Regions from separate parts of the Syntrophomonas sp. UBA1041 genome, predicted to be linked through region 2. Evidence: riboswitches for the same ligand, from Rfam matches in the RefSeq annotation. Region 2 holds a riboswitch; each other region holds the start of a gene.
The links. A riboswitch is a leader RNA that binds a small molecule or an ion and turns the genes downstream of it on or off. The one in region 2 is predicted to bind molybdenum cofactor.
Positions count from the first base shown of each region.

Region 1: it holds a riboswitch for molybdenum cofactor, as region 2 does, so the genes downstream of both, B2633_RS03530 (ABC transporter ATP-binding protein) here and B2633_RS16080 (ABC transporter substrate-binding protein) in region 2, are expected to answer to the same signal.
Region 3: it holds a riboswitch for molybdenum cofactor, as region 2 does, so the genes downstream of both, pruA (L-glutamate gamma-semialdehyde dehydrogenase) here and B2633_RS16080 (ABC transporter substrate-binding protein) in region 2, are expected to answer to the same signal.
Region 4: it holds a riboswitch for molybdenum cofactor, as region 2 does, so the genes downstream of both, B2633_RS12165 (hemoblobin-interacting domain-containing protein) here and B2633_RS16080 (ABC transporter substrate-binding protein) in region 2, are expected to answer to the same signal.

Region 1 covers NZ_DCEA01000016.1:25,242-29,456, forward strand. Annotated here, with positions in the region: gene B2633_RS03520 (ABC transporter permease) at 1-6, opposite strand, end outside; gene B2633_RS03525 (ABC transporter substrate-binding protein) at 1-979, opposite strand, end outside; gene B2633_RS03530 (ABC transporter ATP-binding protein) at 1,003-1,704, opposite strand; molybdenum cofactor riboswitch at 2,140-2,258, opposite strand; gene B2633_RS03535 (stalk domain-containing protein) at 2,450-3,952, opposite strand; gene B2633_RS03540 (N-acetylmuramoyl-L-alanine amidase) at 4,105-4,215, opposite strand, start outside.
Region 2 covers NZ_DCEA01000107.1:115,979-120,193, forward strand. Annotated here, with positions in the region: gene B2633_RS16065 (ATP-binding protein) at 1-747, opposite strand, end outside; gene B2633_RS16070 (amino acid kinase family protein) at 1,006-1,845, opposite strand; gene B2633_RS16075 (hypothetical protein) at 1,876-2,094, opposite strand; molybdenum cofactor riboswitch at 2,299-2,421, shown strand; molybdenum cofactor riboswitch at 2,489-2,610, shown strand; gene B2633_RS16080 (ABC transporter substrate-binding protein) at 2,708-3,592, shown strand; gene B2633_RS16085 (ABC transporter permease) at 3,622-4,215, shown strand, end outside.
Region 3 covers NZ_DCEA01000087.1:5,675-9,889, reverse strand. Annotated here, with positions in the region: gene B2633_RS12810 (ABC transporter permease) at 69-806, opposite strand; gene B2633_RS12805 (ABC transporter ATP-binding protein) at 803-1,537, opposite strand; gene B2633_RS12800 (AbrB/MazE/SpoVT family DNA-binding domain-containing protein) at 1,534-1,761, opposite strand; molybdenum cofactor riboswitch at 2,135-2,254, shown strand; gene pruA (L-glutamate gamma-semialdehyde dehydrogenase) at 2,473-4,071, shown strand; gene B2633_RS12790 (hypothetical protein) at 4,200-4,215, shown strand, end outside.
Region 4 covers NZ_DCEA01000080.1:14,380-18,594, reverse strand. Annotated here, with positions in the region: gene B2633_RS12170 (Ig-like domain-containing protein) at 1-1,093, opposite strand, end outside; molybdenum cofactor riboswitch at 1,383-1,502, shown strand; gene B2633_RS12165 (hemoblobin-interacting domain-containing protein) at 1,846-4,215, shown strand, end outside.

The DNA of each region.
Region 1 (4,215 bases), on a different contig from region 2:
CATCATCCGGTAGTTTCCCCCCTATAGATGCCGGGGGAGCCGTCTGGAGAAACTCATTTAAAAATGCGTTGATCTCCTGCTTGCACTCGGCACCGGCCAGGGGTTCAAGTCTGGCGTAAGTCAAAGAATTCTCGACCGCGGCAGCCTTCATTTTAGGGAAATATTTTTCTACCAGGGGCCCAGCCTGAGCAGGATTCTCATTGATCCACCCGGCCCCCTCTGCGAATTGCTTCGAGACTGCATCTACCAGCGCTTTATTCTGGGCATTGTCACCCACGACGATCAGTCCGGCCTGTGGTATACGGGCGTTATTACTCCCTACGGCTTTGCCCCATTCGACCTGCAAATCGATGGCCCGGGTCACAGTAATATTTCCTTTAAGAGCATTGGCTATGGTTATAGTAGAATTGGGTTCGTTGGACAGAGCGAGTTTTATGGCTCCGGTAGCCAGTTTTGAAGAGGCTTCTGCCATATCCATATTGATTATGGTGAGGTCTTTATCGGGGTCAAGATTATTTTTAATGAGAATGTGTCTTAATATGTTGCCGTGATAGCTGGTACCGCCGCCGGTGACGGCTATTTCTTTGCCTTTGAGATCAGCGATGGTTTTTACACTGTCATCGGCGCTCAATATATACAACATGCCCCAGACTGCAACATTGACCAGCTTTAAATCAGCCCCTTTATTATATAGCATCAGGGCATTGGTTATAGGAGTGATTGCGAACTGCGCCTGGTTGGAGGTGACCATGGCAGAGAGCTGCTCGCTGGTAACCCAGGGCACGATGACGGTCTTGTCAGCCATGTCTTTAAGGGCATTGTTCTCCACCATAGGCGCCAGGGGGTAGCTGCCTGCACCTTGAGAAGCGGCGATTTGCAGCTCCTGCATCTTCGGGGTGGTCTTTGCGCAGCCAGTTAGGCTGAGAGCCAGAGTCAATACTATTAAGCCTGCCAGTATCCTTTTTACTCCGAAGTTCATGATATCCTCCCTTTTCTCCATCATTAATTAATCAGTGCCTGGATCTTTTCGATCTGTTCAAGTCTGAATTTCATATCGCGGTCTTGCAAGGCTGTGCTTATAGAGAAGTCCAACACAATTTCGCAGGGACGGTTGCGCAGGAAGATGATCCTGTCCGCCAAGCGCACAGCTTCTTCGATATTATGGGTTACCATAATCGAGGTGCGGGGTTTAAAGGCCAGGAGTTTTACCAGGTATCTGCACATCGCCTCCCGCAATTCATCATTTAATGAGCTGAAAGGTTCATCCAGAAGCAGGATATCCGGTTCGATGGCAAACGCCCTGGCCAGGGAAACCCTCTGTTTCATGCCTCCACTCAACTGAGACGGGTAGTAAGACTGAAATCCATCCAGGCCAACCTTCAGCGCCAGTTTTTCGGAGATGCTCCTCCGTTCCCTTCTGTCCTCGGGCATCAGAGCATATAAGCCGATCTCGATGTTCTCCAAAACATTGCACCAGGGAATCAGCCGGGATTCCTGAAAAACATAAGCGATATGCTGGCTCCGGTATTGGATGCTCCCGTATTCAGGTTTTTCCAGACCGGCGATCAATTGCAAAAGGGTAGTCTTGCCAATACCTGAGGGGCCGCAGATGCACACGAACTCACCTGATCGGAATACACAAGAAAAGTTTTTAATTATTTCCAGTTTTCCATAACTTTTGCCGATATCGTTTAATTCGATCACCTGTTATCGCCTTTCCAAATTGGTGCCAAACCTCGGAAGATATTCCTATAACGCAAGGCCGCAATGGACTTTTATGTATTCGATGGATAAAAACCCGCCAACCTTTCGGTCGGAAACCCGAAACCACTGTTGCGATCTGCCATTGCCCCAATTAGCCGCCACTGCAAATGCTGTCAATCACCGAACCAGCCGCCCGCAACACCTGAATAATGCTTCAGACTCTTATACACCTCCTCTTTTAGAAATACCACGGTAGAAACTACAAAACGCCCGGCAAGAAAGAACCGCCGGGCGACAATAGCCTTATAGCATCAAGCATTAATCGGCACAGAACCTGGAGACAACTGCGACCTGCCTGCCTCTTGATAGACGACATCATAGGAAAGTTCATACTACAAATAAAGGCGAACTGCGACAAACAGTCCGCCGATAAATGGCCGATTCCGCTTATCTCCTTTCCACACTGGGAGGCAACTCAGTTTCCCAAACCACCCTGACGGCCTGATCCCCTTGGAACGCTCTTTAGGCGAAAAGGCTCGGAGACTATTCAATTATTTATTGCATTATTCGTCATTAACGGCAAAAATCCTGCCTGAGACTAAGGGACGTACCCTTTTGTCAACTTCAGCATTCCATCTCATCAAAAATTAACATACTGGTTAGATTTCTGTTGGTTTTGTCATGGTTAGACGGGTAGGCACTCACCCGGTCTTTCAAATTGCTTTAATGTATTATTTGCCGGAGCTTAATTAAGTTCAGTAGTGTTGATTAATTTAAATGTCTTAATGATCTGGTCGAACTTTTCCTCCATCGATCTATATTGTTCTATTAACTCCTGCGAAGCCTCAGGCGGAACTTGAACATCTGTGGCATGGGCGTAACCAAAATAGTACTTTTCGTTCTCTCCCAGATATCTCAGTCCGTATATATCCGCTCCCTGCTGAATAATATCCCTGGCGAATTTTTCTTTATCATAGATTTCAATTCGTCCCACCACCCCAAAAATATGTTCCGGGAGCAGGGCTTGGATCTCTTTATTAACGAAATAGATGCAGTCGCTCCCTGCCTTTATTTCAACCGCATCCATAAAATCCTGCGGTATTAGCAAGGAAAAACCGAATTTTTCATTTTCATAGCTGTTGCTTTCATAAAAGCCGTCAATAATCCCATAGCCGCTGGACTGCAGTATCTGGGTTATGAACCAGCCTTCTTTGCCATCATTGACAAGCTTCTCCACCACCAGCTTTTCTCTTGCGGTGGTATGGGGCGGGGCAGAGGTGATTTCCGGGAAAGAGAGAGTATACTCGACCCTGGTAGCCTTGACTTGATCCCGACTGTCTATGCTTATCGGCCCCACCCGGGGACTGGAACCGCCGGTGACCCAGTATGATTGACGAACATAGCTGCTTTTATCTGCTTCCTGGCGCAGTTGGGGCGACAATGCCAAATATTGCAGAGCCCCGTTGCGGGTTTGTTCACCCCGGCCCCACAATTTTATGGCTTCATCCGCACTGGCTGGAATAAGGGCATTTTCTATGCGGGCAATATCGGCTTTGATTTTGTCTAGATCGGGGGTTTGAATGAAGAACATATTGGTGGTTTGATTGTAATTGATCCGGGCATTAAACAGGTATTCCACCCAGTCCATGGGCAGGTAATAATGACCCTGACGGTTTTCGGCACTGTGTACTACCGAACTGTGTTCATAGAGACCATCATCGCTGACAATACGTATGCTGATATAATCAAAGGGCCGGGTTGGATTTGATGATCCCTCCCGGGGCAGTTCTAAAACCCATTTTTTGCTCACAGCATAGGATAGATCCAGCTCTTTGGCCCTATCCGGGAGTGGCCAGATTTGTTCATTCTGTTCGGTTGCATTTAATTGCAGAGCATTGGCATAAGAGGCCAGTTTCTCCATACTATAAAAGTCCTGCGGGGTTTTAATGGTTATTGTCCGGGTTTTTAAGTCCCATTCTACAGAACTTGCTCCCAATTGCTCAGCCGCCCAGCGGATGGGAACCATCACCTGGCCTTCTTTCATATTTGCAGCATGATCTAACGCATCCAACAAGCTGTCCAATTCGGCTTTCTGCTGTGCGCTTTCTTCAGGAGTCAGCCAGACCCCTTCATTCCTCAATTTTTCACGAGCATCATAATCGCCTTCATCCGTATTCGCTAAAACGCCTGTACTTACAGCAAAAAGCATTAATAGTAATACGATACCGGACGTTAATAGCCTTTTCATTATTTCCCTTCTTTCAATTACTTCGCTTCGTTAACCAAAAAGTCATTTCATTATGTAAATACCTATAAGTAGTTTACGGTGTCATATGGATTTATCTTACGGTAGCGATACATACTTGAAAATGATGGTTGCCGGTGATTAAGATACTGGCTTTATGGCTCTGCAGACACCATTTCATGAAGCGAAGCGATAACCCCGTCATATAGAGCCAGAGCCGCCCTGTCGCGGAATGCTTCATCCATAAGATTCTTCCGGTCCGACTC
Region 2 (4,215 bases):
TATTACCTGCTGGTATTTGATGGTGCTCCGGTCGGCATCCAGAAAAGGTCCGTGAGGGCTTAGAACCGCACCGACCACTTCCTCCAGGACTTTTTCCCAGGAAAGGGAAATGCTGACCTTAACCGCACAGGCGCGCAGGTCGCTTAATGAGCTGAGAATGATGGTGCGGTCCTCCAAGCCTAGTTCCGCGATGCGATTCAGCAGGGGATTGGCCTGACCATCATAATATTGACCCAGCTTGATAATCAACTGTGCCGGAAGCAGGCCGCTGTTTTGGCTCTCCAGGCTCAGTGCTTCAGGCCAGCCTTCTTCACAATGACGAAACCCCAGGCCGCTGTCTTGAATCAACAGCAGGTCCGGGTTGCCCTGAAGCCGGGCAGTCTGATAATCCCATTTAGCCGGCTCAAATTCATGCCATTTCCAAAGGCGATAAGCGCTGCGATGGCCGGATGAATTGAAAAATTCTTTCCACAAGGTCCAGGAGGTGGTGACCTGCCGGTCTTTGGGACGGTTGAGCAGGTTCTCAGCCAAGGGGGCGCCTTCCACAGCCGCGATTTGCTCCGGGATCATGGCCTTCAGAACCTGTCGTACCAGGGCAAAACCCCCCGGCTGCGAACTGAGCCGCACCCGGTCATCTTCTTTGTGGCGCTGCCAGTAATAAACCCCGCCGCGCACGGTAATATCTTCATTATGTATGCGGAACCAGTCTACTGTAGGATCTCCGCAAACCTGAATCAAAGGTTTCATCATTCACCCTCCCCGTTTCTACAAAGCTTGAATAAGTAGGGCCTATTCAGAATAGAACCCCAGAAAACCCTGAGTTTTTATCGGAACGGGACTCTTCAACAGTCAAAACCTCAACAAAAAGGTCTTTCCACCACGATGCCGGGATGGAAAGACCACACTTTACCAAGGTGGACAAAGCCCTAGTTCGAAATCATATTTCATTATACCATAATGTGGCGGCATGAAGAAGAAAGCCGGGATTTAAGGTATGTGACAGCACTAGTTCTCTTCGTCGTTGTAAATGATAGTGCCTACATGTTCGCCTTTCAAAGCCCGGGTTATATTGCCGGGTTTCAGGCCATTGACAATATGTATTTCTTTGACGCTGCGCGAGCGGGTCAGCATATCCAAAACCGTCCACTCCACCACCAGGTCATCCAGTTTCATGGCCTGTAATTCCCGGGCGCCGATACGGGGGATAAATTTCGCCTCAGGGTATAATTTGGGGTTATCCTCATAGAGGCCGTCAACATCTTTGATATAGATGCACTGTCGGGCGCCGATCACCTCGGAAAGCAGGTAAGCCCCTACATCGGTGCGGTTGGGGGGCAGACTGCCTTGGGCAGGGAGGTGCTCCCAGTATCCGTAAGGGGGCATGCCGTGAATGACGGGGATGCATCCCTGCGAGAAATAAGCCGCCAGTTTGGGTATATCGTCGTGCCCGACCTTTATTCCTCCATGAGGCATCAAGAGGGTGGAGAGCATCAGGGCGTTTTGCTCGGAGACGCTCTGCCCCAGTTTGGCTATAACCCCGGTGGGCATGCCCAATTCCATGGCGATGGAATAGACATGGCGGGAGCGGGTGCCGCCGCCGGTGGATATAATCATCTTGTGTTCAGGCGCGTTGGCCACAATTTCCTGCAGGATGGGCAACACCGCTTTGGCGCCCATGTCAGTGATGCTTTGCCCGCCGATTTTTATTACACTCACCTGCGGCAGGGCCCGGAATTGCTCCTTCTGCTCCAGACCCTGCAAAAAGCTCTTGCTGACCAGGGACTCACCCATTAATTTGCTTTTGACGTGCAGTCTCTTACTGTCTCTTTCCCGTATCAGTGCCACAGCCTAATCCGCCTTTCCCCAGTTTTATTACTAATCTTCATCGATGTCTGCTTCTTCATCCTTGCCGGATTCCAGATAGATTATCTCAGCACCCAATGCTGCGGCCATCTGCTCGAGTTCCATGCGCCGGATGTGCTTGGCATGCAGCCTCAAATCCATTCCAGCTACACCAACCACAACAAAACGGGGCTTCTTCTCGCCCTCTTGGACCTTGCGGCGTTCGCGCACAAAAATTTTCCCTTTTGACATAAAACCCCATCCTTTCTTTCAAGTTTGTCCTAGGTTAAGTATAAGCGAATGTTGGGTTATTTAACCACATTTTCACAGTAAGTCAGAACCCATTACCTTCCATAAATAAGATTGGGATTATACATGTTTGCCACTATGGCGTATAAACGGAAAATTTGGAAAAATAGCAGGAAAAAGTCTTCCTTTGCCGAAAGTTAGTATAACATTGAATATTTTCTCCGATCCTGACCACCTGCAGCTGATGGTGAGTATGGAGGGCAGGACGATGGGTGCAGATGGAAACGACTGCGCCTCCCGCATTTGGAAAGGAGAGTAACTGGGTCTGACTTAAGAGCCGAATCTGCTTTATTTGCGGGTTCGGCTTTATGTTTCGGCTGAAACTGCATACATACCTATAAAAATCTAGCTCCGATCCTGGTCACCTGCAGCTGATGGTAAGTATGGAGGGCAGGACAATGGGGGCAGATGGAAACGACTGCGCCTCCCGCATTGGAAAGGAGAGTGATGATCAATCCCCGGGGTCGAAACTGCTCATGGCGGGTTTGACCTTTTTGTATATGCGTATGGAGGACAGCTATAGCCTTAGAAATGTAATATTAGGGAGGGACTATTAATGTTGTCGAAAAAAAGGTTTTTACCCCTGGCTATTCTATTAATATTCATATTAAGCATTGTAGGCTGTGCTCAGCAACAGCCGCAGCAGCAAGCGCCCCCAGCTGCTGAACAGACCAAGGATGTCATTTTGGCCACTACTACCAGTACACAGGACAGCGGCCTGTTGGATGTCTTGGTTCCGGAGTTTGAAAAGAAGACCGGATATGTGGTTAAAACTGTTGCGGTCGGGACCGGAGCAGCAATAACTATGGGCCAGAAGGGCGAAGCCGATGTGCTGCTGACGCATGCACCTTCTCAGGAGAAACCGATAGTGGATAACGGCGAAGCCATCAATTACCAGCTGGTTATGCATAACGATTTTATCATCGTCGGACCGGAGAGCGATCCCGCGCAGATAAAGGGAACTGCGACCGCTGCCGAGGCTTTCAAGAAAATCAATGAAAAAGGCGCCCTGTTTATCTCTCGCGGTGATAATTCCGGAACCCACACTATGGAGAAGAATCTATGGAAAGCTGCCGGAATAACCCCCACCGTGAGTGACAAATATCAGGAAACCGGCCAGGGCATGGGACAGACCCTTACCGTAGCCCAGCAGAAGGAAGGCTATACTCTGACCGACCGCGCCACCTACCTGGCTCAGAAGAAGAACCTCAGTCTGGCGATACTGGTGGAAGGCGAAAAAGCTCTGTTGAATATCTATCATGTCATGCAGGTCAACCCCGAGAAGTTCCCCAAAGTCAATGCGGCTGGCGCCAAGGCTTTTGTCGAGTTCATGATAGCGCCTGACACCCAGAAGATTATCTCGGAATTCAAGGTGGCAGAATACGGGCAGCCTCTGTTCTATGCTGATGCCGGCAAGAATGAGGCGGATCTCGGTAAATAAACCATTAATTCATAGCTTGGGGTGATCATGTGGAACTGATCTGGCAAGGTCTGGTCAAGGCATTTCAGATGCTGTTCGCCTTGGATCCGGAAGTATTGGAGGTTACCTGGCTTACCCTCAAGGTATCGGGAACAGCCACCCTGGTAAGCGTTTTAATCGGTGTTCCCCTGGGAGCCATTTTAGCCCTGGGTCGGTTCCCTGGTCGCAATTTTCTTGTCAGTCTGGCTAATTTCGGCATGGGCCTGCCGCCAGTAGTGGTAGGATTATGGGTCAGTATATTTTTATGGCGGTCAGGCCCTTTTGGGGATTTGAATATCATTTATACCCCTCTGGCGATCATCATCGCCCAGGCGGTGATTGCCTCTCCGATAGTGGTCAGTTTTACCCTGGCGGCGATTCAGCAGATCAATCCCCGGTTGCGGATGCAATTACTGGCACTAGGCGCCAACCGCCTGCAGATGTTATGGAGCCTGGTCAAGGAAGCCAAGTTGGGACTGCTGGCTGCTGTCATGGCTGGTTTTGGAGGAGTGGTGTCCGAGGTTGGCGCTTCCATGATGGTGGGCGGCAATATTAAAGGCCAGACCAGGGTGTTGACAACGGCTACGGTTATGGAGGTCAACAAA
Region 3 (4,215 bases), on a different contig from region 2:
TTATTGTGCGATTATGATAGGTAAGATGTACAGTTTACATTTGTTATTGTGCGATCTCTTAAAAAAATCTACTTAGCATCACTGCTCATTTTCCTCCGGAATACAATGACAGCTAATGCCAGTATACCGGTTGCGTAACCAATCACCCACCAGAGGTCCGGGAAAATGGCGGCATAATTGCCTGAAACAGCGGCCCTGGCGGCATTAACCGCATGCACAAAAGGCAGTGCGTCAGCCACAGTCTTGAAGGCTCCTCCCACCAAGTTCAGATCAAACCATGTGCCACTCAGCCAGGCACTCAAATTAGTCAGCAATGCGCCGCAAATACCGCCAACCTGTTTATCATTAAGCAGACTGCCTGCCAGTAGTCCGATAGCAATAAACAGGACTGCTGCGGGAATGAGCGTTATAAGTGCGATCAGTACATTGACTTTCACTGCCATGCCCAGGAAAAATGCAGCGCCAAAACAGGCCATACTCTGCAAAATCGCCATCGGAAAAAGCGGCATGGTATATCCCAGAATAAAATCAGACGCCGACAGGGGCGAGGCAAATAAACGCATCAGAAATGATGTACCCCGGTCTTTGGCGATTAAGGTGCCAGAGAAAAGAGAGATAAAAGACAGGCCAAAAACTGCCAGACCAGGAGCAAGTTTTTCAATTTCAAACAGGCTGACTGGAATATTTGCCTGAATAGCAGAAAGCAGCAGCATCAAAACCAGGGGAAACCCAAGGCCAAAAGCCAGATTGAGCGGATCTCTGAGCAATTCTTTACGATTGCGTGCAGCAAATGCCAATGATTTCATAATTCAACCCCGCTTTCAGCAGCCAGCGCTACAAATGCATCTTCGAACTTTTGCGTGTGAGTGCCAGCCATCAGCTCCTGGGCAGTTCCAACTGCTTTGAGTCGGCCTTTGGCCATGATGGCAATTCTGTCTGACAATGCCTCGGCTTCTTCCAGATAATGTGTTGTCAGAATGATCGTTACTTTGCCTTTCAGACTGCGGATTACGCCCCACAACTCACGTCTGGCCAAGACGTCCAACCCTAGAGTCGGTTCGTCCAAAAACAGAATCTGGGGATCTGAAATGAGAGCCATGGCGATACTGAGCCGCCTCTGCCATCCTCCGGAGAGTGTCTTCGCCCTGTCTCTGGCAATATCGGACATACCAAAGCGCCGGATCATTTCGTCCGCCTTTTCGGCCGCCTCTTTCTTGCTGCGGCCGTATAAGCGCGCAATAGTCTCCAGATTCTCTGCGACAATCAGGTTAGGGGCAACGGCGGTTTCCTGAGGGGAAATATTGATTTTGCTCTTGACAGCATACGGATCACTGACGATGCTGTCGCCAAGCAATTGCGCATCGCCGCTGGTCGGTTTGCTTAGGCCACAGAGCATCTTAATTGTGGTTGTCTTACCGGCCCCATTGACACCCAGCAAAGAAAAAAGCTCACCTTGCTCAATTGTCATACTCAGTCGATCAACAACAGTGCGTACACCATATTTCTTGGTTAAATCCGTGGTGATAATTGCACTCATTCTTGCTCTTCCTCCGGTTTTCCCTGTGCTGCGAAAATGGCGTTAGCAAATTGTATAAACTCTTCGTTGCGCACAATAGCAATGCCCCGCTCTTTGTCGGCAAGCAGCAGCAATGTGTCGCCGGGCTTAATATTAAAGATATCCCGCGCTCCTTTTGGAATTACGATTTGCCCTTTCTCCCCCACTTTAACAGTGCTCATGAATTTTCCATCTGGTCTCTCCATTCAAAACACCCCCATTTATGGCGTTGTGCAGCCGATGTCCGTCGACATTATTACCCCAACTTAGACTGGGGGTCTAGTTGTCGCGGATAATGCGATCCGGATTGCGATGCGGCCAATTTGCCCTTACTAAAGTTTTGCCCAAATTTCTCGTATAACCAGTACAACTTGTATTACATGCATATTCTAGATAACTTGTATGTCTTGTATAATTTGTATAACTTGTGATACTCACATTCTACCTTCATCCAGCCTTACTGTCAAGCCCGACAACCCAGAGTAGAACCGCCAGCCAAACTGTAAAGGATATTGGCTGTGGGGCAGCGAATCATCGTATGCAAAAGTTGCATAGTCTTGAGTACCAAAAAAATAAAAATTGACAAACCTTCTCCGAGCTATGTCGCCTGCAGTCGCAAGGATATGGCGTCATAGCCGATAGGGTGCAATTGGAAACGGTTGCGCCTCCCTTTTGGAAAGGAGAGTGGGCTATTTGAGTTTTCTAAAAATCGAGCCGGGTTAAGCGCAAATACCATGCGTTAGCCTGGCTTTCTGTTTTCCGTTTTCATTTTCAACCTTTTGGAACACACGGAAAACCAGACTGCAAACGCAATTTTCTAACGGCACTAACATCATCAAGCGTACTCAGGCTAAGTACCTAGTAAACAGTTGAGGTGAAAAATATTGCCTAATGGAATTTTTAAAATCAGCAAACCGATGAACGAACCGGAATTAACATATACGCCCGGAGGCCAGGAACGGGATGAACTTAAGAAACACCTTGCCCGGCTTGGAAAGAGTGAGGTTGAAATACCTCTGGTTATCGGCAGCCGCAAAATATATACCGGCCGAACTGCCAAATGCGTTATACCCCATCGCAAAGACTGCGTAATCGGTACATTTCACATGGCTGGCGAGAATGAAGTGCAAGAAGCGATCAAGGCTGCGCTTGCCGCGCGCCGGGAATGGGAATCTATGCCCTGGGAGCATCGTGCCGCTATCTTTCTTAAGGCAGCTGAAATAATCGCCGGTCCTGGCCGCAGTACGTTGAACGCCGGCACAATGTTATGCCAGAGCAAGACAGCCCATCAGGCGGAAATTGATGTAGTCTGCGAACTTGCGGATATGCTGCGTTTCAACACATATTTTATGAACGAGATTTATGCTGAACAGCCAATCTCGGCGCGAGGTTCCTGGAACCGTATGGAGTACAGGCCTTTGGAAGGTTTCGTGCTGGCGGTGACACCTTTTAACTTTACTTCGATAGCAGGCAATCTGCCTACCAGCGCTGCCATCGCAGGAAATGTGGTGCTTTGGAAACCGGCTTCTTCCGCGGTGTATTCTTCCTATCAGGTAATGCAGGTTCTTCAGGAAGCCGGTCTACCCCCCGGAGTCATTAACTTCATCCCCGGTCCAGGCAATATAATCGGAGAAGGCACTTTTTCACATCCTTGGTTTGCCGGTTTGCACTTTACTGGATCCACGGCGACATTCCAATCGATGTGGCTTTCGGTCGCCAAAAACCTGCCTAATTACCGTTCTTACCCCAAGTTGGTTGGGGAAACTGGCGGCAAGGACTTTGTGTTTGCCCATCCTTCCGCTGCTATTGAACCGCTGGTAACCGCTCTGGTGAGAGGTGCCTTCGAGTTTCAGGGACAGAAATGCTCGGCAGCTTCCCGGGCATATATTCCCTGCAGCATCTGGCCTGAAGTAAAAAAGCGACTGATCGAAGAAGTCAACTCAATCAAAATGGGCGACGTTGAGGATTTCACGAACTTCATGGGAGCAGTGATTGATGCCGGTGCCTATCAGTCGATCAAATCATATATCGATTACGCCAAACAATCAGGCCAAGCGGAGGTTATCTGCGGTGGCGGCTGTGACGACACTGTTGGCTACTTCGTCCAACCAACCGTAATAGTGACGACCAACCCTCATTTCAAAACCATGGTGGAAGAAATCTTCGGCCCGGTATTAACAATTTATGTCTATCCGGATGAAAGCTTGGACGCCGCTCTGGATCTATGCGATTCCACTTCAATCTACGGGTTGACCGGCGCTGTTTTTGCCCAGTCTCGTAGTGCGATCGTTGAGCTTGAAAAGCGCTTGGCGCACGCTGCCGGCAACTTTTATATTAATGATCGCCCTACCGGAGCTGTCATTGGCCAGCAGCCTTTTGGCGGTGCCAGAGCTTCCGGTACCAACGATAAGGCCGGATCCAAACTCAACATGCTACGCTGGGTCAACCCCAGGACTATCAAAGAGAACTTGAACCCGCCAATCGGCTACCGGTATCGGTTCATGGATGAGTCATAAGTCACATATCTGTTCTTCCTTTTCCGGCCTGCCTGATCTGTCCAATCTGTACGGCCTGTCAAGCAGCCTTTTTAATCTGGCAGCTCTGTGATAAAATAGGTATAAGAAATCCTTGGGGAGTGAACGGAATGGAAGATTCCAAAG
Region 4 (4,215 bases), on a different contig from region 2:
CGCCGTCAGCGGAAGAGTTGGCCGCACCGGTGGTGAAGGTAATGATCTTATCGATCCCCAAACTCTTCTTATTAGCGCCCCGAAGACTTTCGGAAATGGTCAGAACATAAGCGGTATTGCTTTGCAGGGCCTGTTGGGGATGGATGATAATTTCCTTTTGCCTTTCGGAATCATCATCGGGCTCCGCCATAATGATCTTGATGTCGACCGGCTGCTTCTTGCTGCTTTCCAAAGAGAAGCACTGCAGATTGTTTTCCCGTACTGCTTCGGCAATGATGTTGTTGGAAAAGGTCAGCTTAATATCCTTGTCAACCGGGACATTCTCGGCGCCGGACGCAATATTGCTGCGGACCAGCATCAAGGAAAGATACGAATTGCACAATTCCTGGTTAAAGGGTGTGATGTCCATGATTTCCCGTTTTGAAAACAGGATGGTGTGGTCTTCTTTCAGATAACTGTAGTTATTGGCCTGCAGGAATTTGGATATTGAAATCTTATAGGCCTTTCTATCAGCCAGCCGGGAAAGAGGCCTGACAATAAACGTCCTTCCGGCCATTTTGCCATACATTCGCTTGTTACCCGGTATGAGCTCGATGGGCACTTCCTTCATGTTTTGGTCAAACAGGCGGAAACACTCCAGATTTCTTTTCATGCCGTCCGGTATTCTGTGCTCCATAACCGCGGAGACATTGGCCGAGAAGACCAGCTCTATTTCAAAACCATCCGGTTCGGAATGGTTGAGGTTGATCGCCTTTAAGGCTAAGGTGTGCTCGCCGGAGCCGTGTCCATCGCTCAGCGAGGCGATAAATAAATCAAGGGCATCCACCTGCTCCGGCGGCAGTCTCCGTATATTGCTGGCGATCCGGTTGATCTTTGACGATTGGGGTTTGCTCATCAAGTCCTGGCCCAGCAGTTCGCCTAAACTCATCCCCAGCCCCTGGGACAGTTTCTTCAAGGTCTCTAAGGTAGGCTGCTTTTCTCCCGATTCAATTCTCCAGATAAAAGACTGGCTCAGACCGGATTGCTTGGAAAGCTTGGAGGTTGAAAGCTTCCGGCCTTCCCTGAGCTGTTTCAAGCGGCTCCCAAAGTCCATCAATTAACCACCTCTCTAGTAACGGATTATGCCATGATTTAAAGAAATATACAATACTTGCCATACAGGAAGACTTTTCATGGATATATTTTTAATGCCAAACTAACATAAACAAGGATAAATAAATAAAATAAATATTTTATGTAATATTTTATTATGTTATGTTAGTATCTAATAAAGATGCCTATAGATATAAATTAGTATACCTATAGGAACATATTGGACGGCGTTAAAGGGGATATGCTGTAAGGCGGTTTCGGGATAATGGTTTTCTAACCATAACAGCTACCAATTTAATATGCTCCGAACCTGACGACCTAAAGTAATAGACCATGGTTTTCAGGGCGTTACGGTATACTGGGAAACGGGTGTGCCCCCCACTGTGGAAAGGAGAAGCTGAATTCGGCCAGATCAAGGGCGGACTGCTTTTCGCAGTCCGCCTTTCCTATTGAACTGGCTGCTGGTGACTAGTCTATCAGGTCATCTTAACCCGGCGTCTTTCCGCCGGGTTTTTGGTTTTTATGGGGAGATATACCCAAACGCTTCAATAAAAGTAAACCTAAGCTTGGAGCAATTATCATATTATCGGCAACAGAGAGGAGGTTTAATAGAAAAGTACGTACGAACGGGGGATCTATTTATCCGATTTATTCTGCTGGTTGTTTGTTAGAAAAAGAATGGGGAGGGAATGAGAATTGGGTTTAAGAGGTTCGACCAGGTCGAAGATAGCCATCTTGACAATGCTAGTTTTTATGATATCAATGGTTTTCAATGTGTTACCGACATACGGGAACGATCAAGTACCCCAGTGGTCGGAAGATGCAACCCTGAGCGCCAGTGAAGTGACCCAGACCGGGGCTACCCTTACCTGGACACCTGCAGCGGATGATACAGGTGTTACAGATTATAGAATTTACGACGTGAACAACAATTCCGTGGCTGCCACTGTGAGCGGCGCCGTTTATGAATGTAGCATCGACAGCCTTGATGCCGGCACCGACTATACCTTCAAGGTGGAAGCCGGCAATGCTGCCGGGAATTGGAGTGCGAACGGGCCCAGCATTCAGTTGACAACCCTAGCAGTACCTGATCAGACCCCTCAGGAGTTGCCGGAATACGGGAACGATCAAGTGCCCCAGTGGCCGGAAGATGCAACTCTGAGTGCCAGTGACGTGACCCAGACCGGCGCAACCTTGACCTGGACACCAGCAACAGATGATGCCGGTGTTACAGATTACAAAGTTTATAACACGGAAGATAATTCCGTAGCTGCCACGGTGAGTGGCGCCGTTTATGAATGTAGCATCAACAGCCTTGATGCCGACACTGACTATACCTTCAAAGTGGAAGCAGGAGATGCGGACGGAAACTGGAGTACGAACGGGCCCAGCACTCAGCTGACAACCCTGGCAGCAGCAGACCCAACATCTCAGGTATTGCCGCTGGGCGTTCCTGCGGTAGTTGACACGGTTAACCCAATGATTTTTGAGGGCGGCATTGTAGCCGACCTGTCGCAATCGGAGGTTACTCCAGGCGCGACATTGACGGTAACAGAGGTACAGCAGGATCCTATTCCGGGGCTGAACATCGGGAAAGTTGTTAAACTTCAATTTAGCTATGGTTTTAGGGGCAATGTGCTTCTTAGCCTTCCCCTAAAGGAAGGAATGGATCCGGCAAAGTCTTCCATTTACTGGGCTGTCCCTCCGCCTAATTGGAGGACCCAGAAAGCCGCTGAAGGCTACCCGAAACTTGTTGATGGGGTGAATGGCGGAAAAGCTTTGCAGTCCAATGCGTGGAATTACCGGGATGGGATCGGGCATTTCGCACTTTTTGAGGATACCCATGCAAGCACGTATACACTGGACTTAACTTCTATATTGTCAAACGAAGTGAAGTTCAGGATCAATGCTCCCAGAGTTGATGGAGTACAAACTGTAGATCCTTCAGGAATTAGCAGCTTCGATATTTATCGCGATGGAGTCTTGCTGCTTAATTTGCCGAATCCTAATAGTAGTGCTACACAAGGACATTATGATAAGTATTATTCATACAGCGATAAAACAGTTCAACCAGGCAACACCTATCGCTACAGCATGAAGACCCGGGACTGGTATGACAACGTATCTGACTTTTCGCCGGAAGTTACTGTTACGGTAGCGGACGATGCCGGAACAGTGGCAGCCATCAAAGCGATGGAACTGGTTAGCTTTGCGGAAGGGGACGGCGTTGACAGTGTGACCCAGAACCTAGAGATCAAGAGTGCACCTTATGGTGCTGCCACAGTTACCTTCGAGTCTTCCAATACTGATGTCCTAAGTCCATTAAAGGCAAATACTTTTACGGTAACCAAACCTGATGCCGATTCTGTTGCTGTAAAACTGACCGAAACTATCACATGTGGCACAGTGACAGACACTAAGGAATACAACCTTACCGTGCGCTGGACGGAGACAGCGCCTGTCAGTTCCCTTACCGAGTTTAGATATGCTTTAAATAGGGAACTGGTAAAAACCATTGTGCTGAAAAAATATGTAGATGTTTCAGTGGATCTGGGAATTATTGACTGTCACAATAAAAAAATCGTACCGGATTTTAGTGGAATTTATATGTTATCGTTCAGTACTGCCAGATTGGATATGGGCAACCTGATAGTGGATGGCAATAATGTATCCACAGTACAAAGAGTAGTAAATCTTGCCAATAGCCGCAGCCTGAATTTTGAAAATGTTATTTTTCAGAATACAGAAGGCTTTCAGTATATCATTTATGCTTCGGAGAATGATACAACCGGGGCGTATGACATAGTTGCCAGTAACTGCAGCTTTTCTCCGGTAAAGAATTACGTTTTATTTGCGACTACATCCGCCGTAAACAAAGGTAAGCCAGGGTATGGCAAGAAGCTGACCTTAACCGGCAACACTTTTGCTTCCGGCGCCAATATCAAGATCGAAGCGGGCATCGCCACTCTGGCCAATAATATCATTAATTCAAAGATAGAAGCGATGATTGGGGCAACTCTGAACGGTGTAGTTATTACCGATCAAGAAAGCGCCCAACAGGCAGTTGATGCTCTATTGGCCTCCAACCAGATAACCGCTCCGGTAGACGGCAGCTATGGGATC